DNA from 3 places in the Kribbella qitaiheensis genome. Region 2 is predicted to be linked to each of the others. Evidence: predicted binding sites of a transcription regulator. Region 2 holds the regulator's gene; each other region holds the start of a gene.
What was found. Region 2 encodes LexA, which represses DNA repair genes until DNA is damaged. Its sites were predicted from a motif close to TCGAACANNTGTTCGA; they were not measured.
Positions count from the first base shown of each region.

Region 1: F1D05_RS05740 (LysM peptidoglycan-binding domain-containing protein) is a predicted target of LexA. The motif match lies at 1,907-1,922, and genes of this name have one in related genera.
Region 3: F1D05_RS14720 (Rv2578c family radical SAM protein) is a predicted target of LexA. The motif match lies at 1,707-1,722, and genes of this name have one in related genera.

Region 1 covers NZ_CP043661.1:1,283,447-1,286,716, forward strand. Annotated here, with positions in the region: gene F1D05_RS05735 (Gfo/Idh/MocA family protein) at 1-1,314, shown strand, start outside; gene F1D05_RS05740 (LysM peptidoglycan-binding domain-containing protein) at 1,325-1,795, opposite strand; partial or broken gene lexA (transcriptional repressor LexA) at 2,176-2,959, shown strand; gene F1D05_RS05750 (glutathione peroxidase) at 3,008-3,270, shown strand, end outside.
Region 2 covers NZ_CP043661.1:287,098-290,367, forward strand. Annotated here, with positions in the region: gene F1D05_RS01265 (YbaK/EbsC family protein) at 1-407, shown strand, start outside; gene F1D05_RS01270 (class I SAM-dependent methyltransferase) at 442-1,230, shown strand; gene lexA (transcriptional repressor LexA) at 1,237-1,896, opposite strand; gene F1D05_RS01280 (MerR family transcriptional regulator) at 1,906-2,337, opposite strand; gene F1D05_RS01285 (hypothetical protein) at 2,334-2,657, opposite strand; gene F1D05_RS01290 (GMC oxidoreductase) at 2,714-3,270, shown strand, end outside.
Region 3 covers NZ_CP043661.1:3,202,358-3,205,627, forward strand. Annotated here, with positions in the region: gene F1D05_RS14715 (ABC transporter substrate-binding protein) at 1-363, opposite strand, end outside; gene F1D05_RS14720 (Rv2578c family radical SAM protein) at 552-1,697, opposite strand; gene F1D05_RS14725 (hypothetical protein) at 1,813-2,724, shown strand; gene F1D05_RS38855 (HSP90 family protein) at 2,795-3,270, shown strand, end outside.

The sequences.
Region 1 (3,270 bases), 1.0 Mb from region 2:
GCCCGCCGCCGTTATGCCGTCGTCGGATTGGGGGCCCGGGCGCAGACTTTTGTCGACGCACTCGCGGGCCCGTACGCCGATCGCGCCGAACTGGCCGGATTCTGCGATCTGAATGAAACCCGGATGGCCGTCCACAATCGCCGGCTGGCCGAAAAACTCGGGCATCCCGCGGTTCCGCAGTACAAGGCAGCCGATTTCGAGCTGATGCTGAAGGAACAACAGGTCGACGTCGTGGTGGTGACGTCGATGGACCGTACTCACGACGACTACATCGTGAGCGCACTGGAGGCGGGGCTGGACGTCGTCACGGAGAAGCCGATGACGATGGATCCGGCCCGCTGCCGGCGCATTCTGGCTGCCGCGGAGAAGGCGACCGGATCGGTGCGGGTGGCGTTCAACTATCGCTACAACCCGGTGCACGAGAAGGTCCGCGAAGTACTGCAGTCGGGCGCGATCGGGGAAATCGGCTCGGTGCACTTCGAATGGCTGCTGGACGTCCGGCACGGCGCCGACTACTTCCGGCGCTGGCACCGCGAGAAGGCGAACGCGGGCGGGCTGATGGTGCACAAGGCGACGCACCATTTCGACCTGGTGAACTGGTGGATCGGTTCCGAACCGGTCAAGGTCTTTGCCGACGGCAAGTTGTTCTTCTACGGCGCCGAGAACGGTCAGCGCCGCGGGCTGGCGCGGGACTACGAACGGGCCGACGGTTCGGCGGCGGCCGCGGACGATCCGTTCGCGATCAAGCTCGCGGCGAACGACGTACTGCGGGAGCTCTATCTCGAGGCCGAGCACGAGGACGGCTACCACCGGGACCAGAACGTGTTCGGCGAGGGGATCACGATCGAGGACGACATGGCGATACTGGTTCGCTATGCCTCGGGAGCTTCGCTGAGCTATCACCTGACGGCGTACTCGCCTTGGGAGGGCTACCGGATCGCCTTCAACGGGAGCTCCGGGCGGCTGGAGTTGCTGGTGCGGGAGAACACGTTCGCAACTCCGCCCGAGGAGCAGCGGCATGCGACGGCGGTCCAGCATGGTGACGCCGCGCCGGGTGAGACCGAGGCGCTACTGACGCTTCATCCGTTGTGGGAGCCGCCGCGGACGTTGCTGCACCATGAGCTCGGACAAGGCCATGGCGGCGGGGATGCGCGGTTGCTGGAGTCGCTGTTCGGCTCCCCCTGCGACGATCCGCTGGGTCGCAGTGCGGATCACCACGATGGCGCGCGCTCATTGCTGGTCGGGCTCGCGGCCAATCAGTCCTTCGAAACCGGTCAGGCGGTCATTGTGTCCACACTGCTCGGCCAGGACTAGCGGACCAGGGTTAGCGGACCGGGATCTGGAGGGTCTGGCCGGGGGTGATGTCGGCCGGGGTACGCAGGTTGTTCAGGTCGGCGATCTGCTCGACCACGGTGGCCGCGTTCTCGGTCGGGTTGGTCTCCTGGGCGATCGACCAGAGGGACTGACCGGCGCCGACCTGGACCGAGATGGTGTGCGTGAACTGCGGCGCCGGCTCGAGTACGCCGGCGACCCGGAGGCCGAGGACGGCGACCGCGGCACCGAAGATCAGCACCGAGACCGTGGTCAGCAGCAGCCGGCCGCGCCTGGTCAGTCGCAAGGCCGGCGGCTCGATCTCCGCCATCTGGAGGTGCCGGCCGAGGTCGTCACCGGAACAGGCACGGACCGGAAGGCTTTCGGTGGTGGTGCCGGCGATGCGGCGGCGCCGGGTCGGGCGACTGCCGCCCACCTCGGGCACAGCCGTGGTCGCGCCTGCCGCCAGGGCCGCTGTACTCATCGGATCCTCCAGACCTCGTTCAGACCTCGTCCTGCGGTGTCGATCCCTGTCTACCGGCCGGCGCCGACAGTTTTCGTCGAGCGCCGCCCCGAACCGCTCCGGCGACCCGATCCGAACACCTGTTCGATCGAACGCCTGTACGAATGATTAACCGAACCCGGCCCGGTACGCAACCATTTCCAACGCCGACACGCCGCCGATATTCCCGCCGGCGGGCCCGCCGCGATGGCTCTATAACCTGACACACGAACAAACGTGCGAATCGACACGCCTTCGAACAGATGTTTGAAGAATCTCAGAATTCGGTCTACGGTCTTCTCAGTCGTTGAAAGCTTGGCCGGCGGTTCGACCGCCGGCCTGACCCCGAGGAGTTGCCACCGATGGCCAGGACGCCGAGAGGTTCCAGCAAGGACGAGCGCACCGCCGCGGGGGCAGCTACCAAGGCCGCCAAGACGGTGTCCGAGCTGCCTGACGGCCCGGCCGACGCCACCGGTCTGACCCCGCGTCAGCGCCGCGTCCTGGACGTGATCCGCGATTCCGTCGACAGCCGGGGCTACCCGCCGTCGATGCGCGAGATCGGCGAGAAGGTCGGTCTGACCAGCTCCTCGTCGGTGTCGCACCAGCTGAAGGTGCTCGAGCAGAAGGGCCTGCTGCGCCGCGACCCGAACCGGCCCGCGCGCGATCGAGGTCCGCTATCCGGGCGAGGTCGCCGACGCGGCGCGCCGCGGTTCGGTCGGTTCGGTCCGGCAGACCTCGTACGACGAGACCGGGGCGGGCGACGCCCACCCGGACGCGGTCTACGTGCCGGTGGTCGGCCAGATCGCCGCCGGTAACCCGATCCTTGCCGAGCAGGACATCGAAGAGGTCTTCCCATTGCCCAGGGCAATGGTCGGGGAAGGCACCCTGTTCATGCTGAAGGTCAAGGGCGAGTCGATGATCGACGCGGCCATCTGCGACGGCGACTGGGTCGTCGTACGGCAGGAGCAGACCGCCGAGAACGGCGACATCGTCGCTGCCATGATCGACGGCGAGGCGACGGTGAAGACGTTCAAGAAGACCGCGACCGAGATCCTGCTGCTTCCGCACAACCCGGCGTTCGAGCCGATCGACGGCAAGGATGCGGTCATTCTCGGGAAGGTCGTAACAGTTCTGCGGCGTGTCTGACATCTCAGACGGCGAGCGGAGTCAGCGCAGACATGTCAGGATTGAGATATGACGACTGTCTATGACTTCAGTGCCACCCGGATCGAAGGCAATGAACAGTCTCTTGCCGACTTCCGTGACCAGGTGCTCCTGGTGGTGAATACGGCCTCGCAATGCAGCCAGACCCCGCAGTACTCCGGCCTGCAGAAGCTGTACAAGACATACCGCAAGCAGGGCTTCTCCGTGCTCGGATTCCCCTGCGACCAGTTCGGCCACCAGGAGCCCGGCGACGAGAACGAGATCGCGAACTTCTGTTCGACGATCTATCACGT
Region 2 (3,270 bases):
AAGCGTCCGCGAACTGCCTGATCGTGGAGGGCCGCCGGTCGGCCGTCACGAGGGTAGCGGCCGTCGTCGTACTGGCGACCGCGCGTGCTGACGTCCGCGGCGTCGTCCGGCGACATCTCGACGTCCGCAAACTCTCCTTCACCGCCCACGACGACGCCGTCAGCCGGACGGCGATGGAGTACGGCGGCATCACGCCCATCGGGCTACCGGCTGACTGGCCGGTGCTGGTGGACGAAGCCGTCACCACGGCGGGCTCGGTGATCCTCGGCAGCGGGATCCGCGGCTCCAAGCTGCTCGTCGAAGGCTCGGCCCTCCGCCGCCTGCACGCTGCCCAGATCCTCCAGCTGGCGCTGCCCACCGTCGACGCCGACATCGAGGTCGCGCGCCCAGCCCTGTCCGGCTTCTAGCCCGTCTCCAACCCACCGCCCCAAGGGTGTGGTGGTGGGTACCGGTCGTGGCGAGATGGACAGCGAAAAGATGGACGCCGAGTTCGACGTGGTTGCCGACTGGACCAGGGCAGCGGTCGAGCAACTCGGTGCCGACCATGCGATCCCGGCCGGCTGCCGCGGCAGCGCGAGTCCCTCCGCGCTCGCCTGGCTGGCCGAGGCGCTCGAATTCACCGCCGGGACGAGGCTGCTCGACCTGGGTGCCGGGATCGGCGGTCCGGCGGCCTGGGCGGTCCGCCGTTACGGCGTACGGCCTGTGCTGGCCGATCCGATGGAAGGTGCCTGCCGCGCCGCTGCCCGGCTGTTCGGCCTGCCGGCTTTCGAGGCGGACGGGACGGCCGTTCCGTTGCGAACGGCATCAATCAGTACTGCGTGGTGTCTCGGCGTCCTCTGCACGGTCGAGGACAAGGCCGGCCTCTTGGCGGAGCTGCACCGAGTCCTCGCTCCCGGCGCCGGCCTCGGGCTCCTCGTCCTGGTCGCCCAGACCACCCACCTGGATCCGATCCCGGCGGGCAATTCTTTCCCGACCCAGACCGAGCTCCAGGACCTCTTGAGCCAGAGCGGCTTCACGATCGAGGAACAGGTCGCCGACCCGCGCGACACACCGTCCTCCTGGACCCGCCGGACCGACCGCGTCGACGCTTTGATCCGCCGGCAACACCACGATGACAAGGCCTACCTCCAGGCCGAGGAACAAGAAGACCGCCTCGGCGTGCTCCTCTCCAGCGGCCAGCTCAGCTCCCAGCTCCTCCACGCCACCCGCTCGAGCCGAGCCTGGAGCTGATCGGGGTCAGACGCTCCGGAGTACGGAGACCACGACGCCGAGGACGGTGGCCTGGTCGCCGTCGATGACTTCGTACTCCGGGTTGCGCGGTTCCAGGAACACGTGGCCGTTGCGGCGGCGATAGACCTTGACGGTCGCCTCGTCGTCGATCATCGCGGCGACGATCTGGCCGGAGTGGGCCTCGGACTGCTGCCGGACGACGACGGTGTCGCCGTCGCAGATCGCGGCGTCGATCATCGACTCGCCCCGCACCTTCAGAGCGAAGACGGTGCCACGCCCGGTCAGGCCGCGCGGCAACGAGAGGAACTCGTCGACGTGCTCGATGGCGGAGATCGGCGTACCGGCCGCGATGTCACCGACCACCGGCACGGAGACCGAGTCGTCAGAGGTCGACTCCGACGGGGCTGACCGCAGGAACGCCCGTACGTCGATCGGTCGCGACACGGAGGCGCTGCGACGCAGAAACCCCTTCTCCTCAAGGCTCGTCAAGTGCTTCGACACGGAAGAGGTCGACCGCAGGCCGACCGCATCGCCGATCTGCCGGCTGCTCGGGGAGTACCCGTTCTTGACCACACAGTCCCGGATCACCCCCAGGATCCGCTGCTGCCGCTCCGGCAACACAGAGGTGTCCAACTGACCGAACGGCTCAAGATCGTCGTAGCTCACCGCGAAATACTAGAGTGCGCTGGACCTCTGCCCGGTACCGCCTCGCAGGTCGGTGAAAGGTATCGGACAGTTCGGCTCGGATGCGCAGCTCATCAGGTCGTCGCAGCCGACGGCGAGGGCCGAACGCAGGGTTGCCGCGATCACCGATAGGTCGGCGATCCGGGTTTCGATGTCGGCCAGTTTCGTGGCGGCGCGTTCCTTCAGGTCCGTGCCGTGATGGTGACCGCCGACCTTGAGCAGGTCGGCGATCTCGTCCAGCGAGAAGCCGAGGCGCTGGGCGGCCTTGATCACGCGGAGGGTCGTCACGGCCTCGGGTGGGTAGAGGCGGTGGCCGCCGTTGGTGCGGTCCGGTTCGGCGAGTAGGCCGCGGCGTTCGTAGTACCGGAGAGTCTGGAGGTTGACTCCGGCTGCGCTGGCGACCTGGCTGCTGCGGAGCTTCATGAGAGTGCGGCGGTGGCTCGGGTGGCCAAAGCGTCGAGGACCGTACTGCGGGTCGGTGGGACCGTGGCGGTCAGGAGGATCTCGCCGTTGTGGCTGGGGGAGAAGGTGAAGGTGAAGAACGAGCAGCAGTCCGTTTCCCGGGCGGTGAGCGCTCTCGCGGTTTCCTCGGCAGCGGCGTCGAGGCGCAGTTCGAGAGCCGAGTCGGTGCGGACGACAGCTCGCAGGGAGGTTGCGAAGAGGTCGTCGAACTCGGCGACTCGTAGTGGTTGCTCGGCGGTCGGCAAGGTGCATGCATCGGGCACCCAGTTCTCTGTACTCATGGAACGACGGTAAACCCGTACCCCGGTACCGGATGCAAGCTGATTGGATGGTTGGTATGGGTGGCTCACTCAGCGGGCAGCAGCGGTTGGTTCTTGGGTGGTTGGCGGAGCTGGCGGTGCCCGCGGATGAGTTTCCGTCGGCGAGAGACGTTGGTGTTGTCGAGTTCGTGGAGCGGGTGCTTGCCGAGGATCGGCCGGACTGGTTGCCGCGGGTGGTGCGGGGGCTCGAGGTTGCTGGGATGGAGCCCGACCTTGACGTAGTACTGGCTGATCCGGACGGGGCGTGGCTGGTTCGGCTGCTGGCACAGGGGTTCTATGCGGGCGAGGGGCAGTACGACGGGCAGCCGGCGGCGTGGGTGATGGTGGGCTGGCAACCCGCTGCGGGTGGGCCTTGGGAGCCGGTCGAGTTGGAACTCGCAGTCACGCCTCGGGCGGCGTTGGCTGATCGGTATGACTGCGTGATCATCGGGTCGGGGGCTGGTGGGGGAGCGGCTGCGCAAGTGGTTGCCGAGTCGGGGCGGTCGGTGCTGGTGGTCGAGACCGGGCGGTACCCGGCCACCGATGACCTGACGCGTGACCATCTGCGGAACCCGCGCTCGGTTGTCGGGCTGCC
Region 3 (3,270 bases), 2.9 Mb from region 2:
GACCGCTGACGAGCAGAGAAACGGCAGGCCGAGGGCGTCCGCTCTGGTGGCAGCGGCGCGGGCGACGACGCTGTGATACTCCCCGGCTAAGGCAGCAACGCCTAGGCGGTCCAGCTCGTCTACCGCCGCTACGGCCTTTTGTGGATCGGCTGCGGTGTCTCTGACCAGCAGTTCGAGTGGGGTGCCGGCGATGCCGCCGGCGTCGTTGACATCGCGAACGGCCAACTCGAGTCCGGCTAGGAGGTGTTGCCCTGCCTCTACCCAGCCAGGCCGAGTGAGCGGGACGAGAGCGCCGATCCGGATAGCTGATCCGTCGAGACCAGGCGGCGAGGGCTCCGATGGCGGCGAGGACTGCGACGGCAGCGAGGGCGGTGATGGTGGCGAGGGCGGTGATGGCAGCGATCGTGGCGTGCTCATGAGTTGGCCTCTCCCGGCTGACGAGTCGGACGCAGTGCCCCGATCGCACAGTGGCGTCGGTCGCAGATGACCTGATCACACAGCGCCGAAGCCCGGCGAGCAACCGCTTTTCAGATCACCTGGCGGCCATGGTTCTAGAAAAGCGTGTCCTGGCTGAGGTCCGGGGTGGCTGGTGGGACAGGGGCCGGTGCCTTGCGGGGACCTCGGAAGCGAGCCCGGGTGGGGTCCGGTTCTCCCCAGCCGGAGTCTGAGCCTTGGCCTGGAATCTCGACGATGCCCAGCCGCTTGGTGGGGGTGACCGGTTCGCTGTCGGAGCGAGAGCGGTGGCGGGAGGAGGAGCCGAAGCCATGTTTGTCAAGGAGAGGGCGGACCTTCGCCTCGAAGTCGCGGCGGAAGCTCGGTGAGGCGTTCGCACCCCGCGAGTAGAGCTGCTCATAGCGTGAAACCAGGTCTGGACGCTCCTGGGCGAGCCAACCCATGAACCATTCCTTCACGCCCGGCCTCAGATGCAGGACGAGCGTCGTCACCCCGGTCGCGCCCGCCTCCGCCAGCTCACCCAGCAGCTCGTCCAGTTGCTCAGCAGAATCGGTCATCCACGGCAGCACCGGCGCCACCATCACGCCGCACGGCAGGCCGGCTGAACGCACTGCCCGGATCAGGTCCAGACGGCCGCGCACCGACGGCACGCCAGGCTCGAGACGCTTGCGGAGCTCCTCGTCCCCCAGCGCCAAGGAGATACCGATCCCGACCGGCACCCGCTCGGCCACTTCCGTCAGCAGCGAGAGGTCGCGCTTGAGCAACGTCCCCTTCGTCAGGATCGACAACGGCGTACCGGAATCCGCCAGCGCCTCGATGATTCCCGGCATCAGCCGGTAGCGCCCCTCCGCCCGCTGGTACGGGTCGGTATTGGTGCCGAGGGCAACTTGGTCACCACGCCACGAGGGCCGCGCCAGCTCCCTGCGGAGTACGTCGGCGACGTTCGTCTTGACCACGATCTGCTGGTCGAAATCCAGGCCCTGGTCCAATTCCAGGTAGCGATGGCTCGGACGCGCGAAGCAGTACCGGCAGGCGTGCGTGCAACCGCGGTACGGATTGACCGTCCAGTTGAACGGCAGCCCGGACCCGGGCACCGAGTTCAGCGCCGACCGCGCCAGCACCTCGTGGAACGTCACGCCACGGAACTCCGGCGTCGTCACACTCCGCACCAGGCCCGCGATCGACCCCAGCCCCGGCAACGTCCCCGGCGTTTCCTTGTCGATCTGCTGTCCAGCCCATCGCATGGATGATAGTCGAACACATGTTCGCCGCGCTTTCAAGGCCAGCGGTTCCCGACGTTGTCACCTTCCGTAATCGTCGTCCGTGACCTACTGTCACAAGAAGAGACCGGGGGATCCGATGCATAATGCAGCGAAGGTCATCATCAGCGTTGTCGTCCTGGGGCTGGGGCTCAGTGGATGCTGCAACGGCGCCGACTGTGAGGTCACGCCGACGCCGGCCACGAGCCGGATCAGCATTCCACCCTTCTCACCGCCGCCGTCGGATCCGCCGCCGGCCAAGGCGACCTATCAGGTTCCACGGACCGACTGCCCCGGCAACTACGGTGTCCCGCTCGTCGTCACGACGGACACCGAGGCCGAGGTGGAGTACATCGACAAGATCACCGCGTGTACGACGGTTTCCGGAGCCACGACCTATCTGGAGAACAACAGCGACGCCGTCTGGGTACTGCGGAACACGGGCAGCGTGGACGGCGACGTGACGCCCTGGGGCGACACCCTCACCATGACCTCGTACCGCGGAATCTTCGCAGCCGGCCGGAACTTCCTCGTGCCGGGAGGCGTCGTCACGGTCGACCTGCCACCGGCCTCGCTCGCGTGGGATCTGGAACTTCCGCTCACGGTCGGGTGGGTGGGGCATTCCGTGGTCGCGGGGAAGATCGCGTCACTCGGGCAGCAGGCCTTGGCCGATGCACTCAAACGCACCGGCCGGCTCAGTCCGGCACTGGTCCAATGCACCCTCGCGGTCACGAAGTACGCCGGGACCGTCGACGGACTGGCGGACAAGCAGTTGTCCACCATCGTCATGGAGGGGTTGGGCGTCGGGATCGCCACCAGCAAGTGCCGCGACGAAACCCTGAAGGTGACTGTCCGGGAGCCGACCACGAAGCTGCCGATCGCCTTGTCCGACGACATCGCCAAGGCGAGCAGGGTGACCGAGTACCTCGAAGGCATCGACAAGTTCCTCAACTATGCCAAGCAAGGCAGCCGCTTCTCCAAACTGGCCATCCGTTTCGTCGCCCACCTCTGAGGAGCGCACCGGCCTCTGTCGCCGCGATGGCGTAGCGTGTGGCGCCCGGGGGTGGGACGAGAGGCTGGGCATGGGGAGCGAGAACTTTCAGGTCGATCTGCACGGGATCGTCGATCTGCTGAGCAATCACCTGTACAGCAGTCCGCGGGTCTATCTGCGGGAGCTGTTGCAGAACGCTGTGGACGCGATCACCGCGCGCCGGACGCGAGAGCCGGACGCGCCGGCGCGGATCGACGTACGGACCGGTGCTGATCGGCTGAGTATCACCGACACCGGGATCGGGCTCGGGCCCGACGAGGTGCGGGAGTTGCTGGCGACGATCGGGCGGAGTTCGAAACGGGACGAGATCGGCTTCGCGCGGACCGAGTTCCTCGGCCAGTTCGGCATCGGGCTGCTGTCGGCCTTCATGGTCTCCGACGAGATCGAAGTACTGACACAGCCCACCGGCGGCCCGGCCACGCGCTGGGTCGGTACTGCGGACGGGCGATACTCCATCACCGAGGCGGGCCCGGCCGGAGAAACCGGTACGACGGTGACGCTCAACGC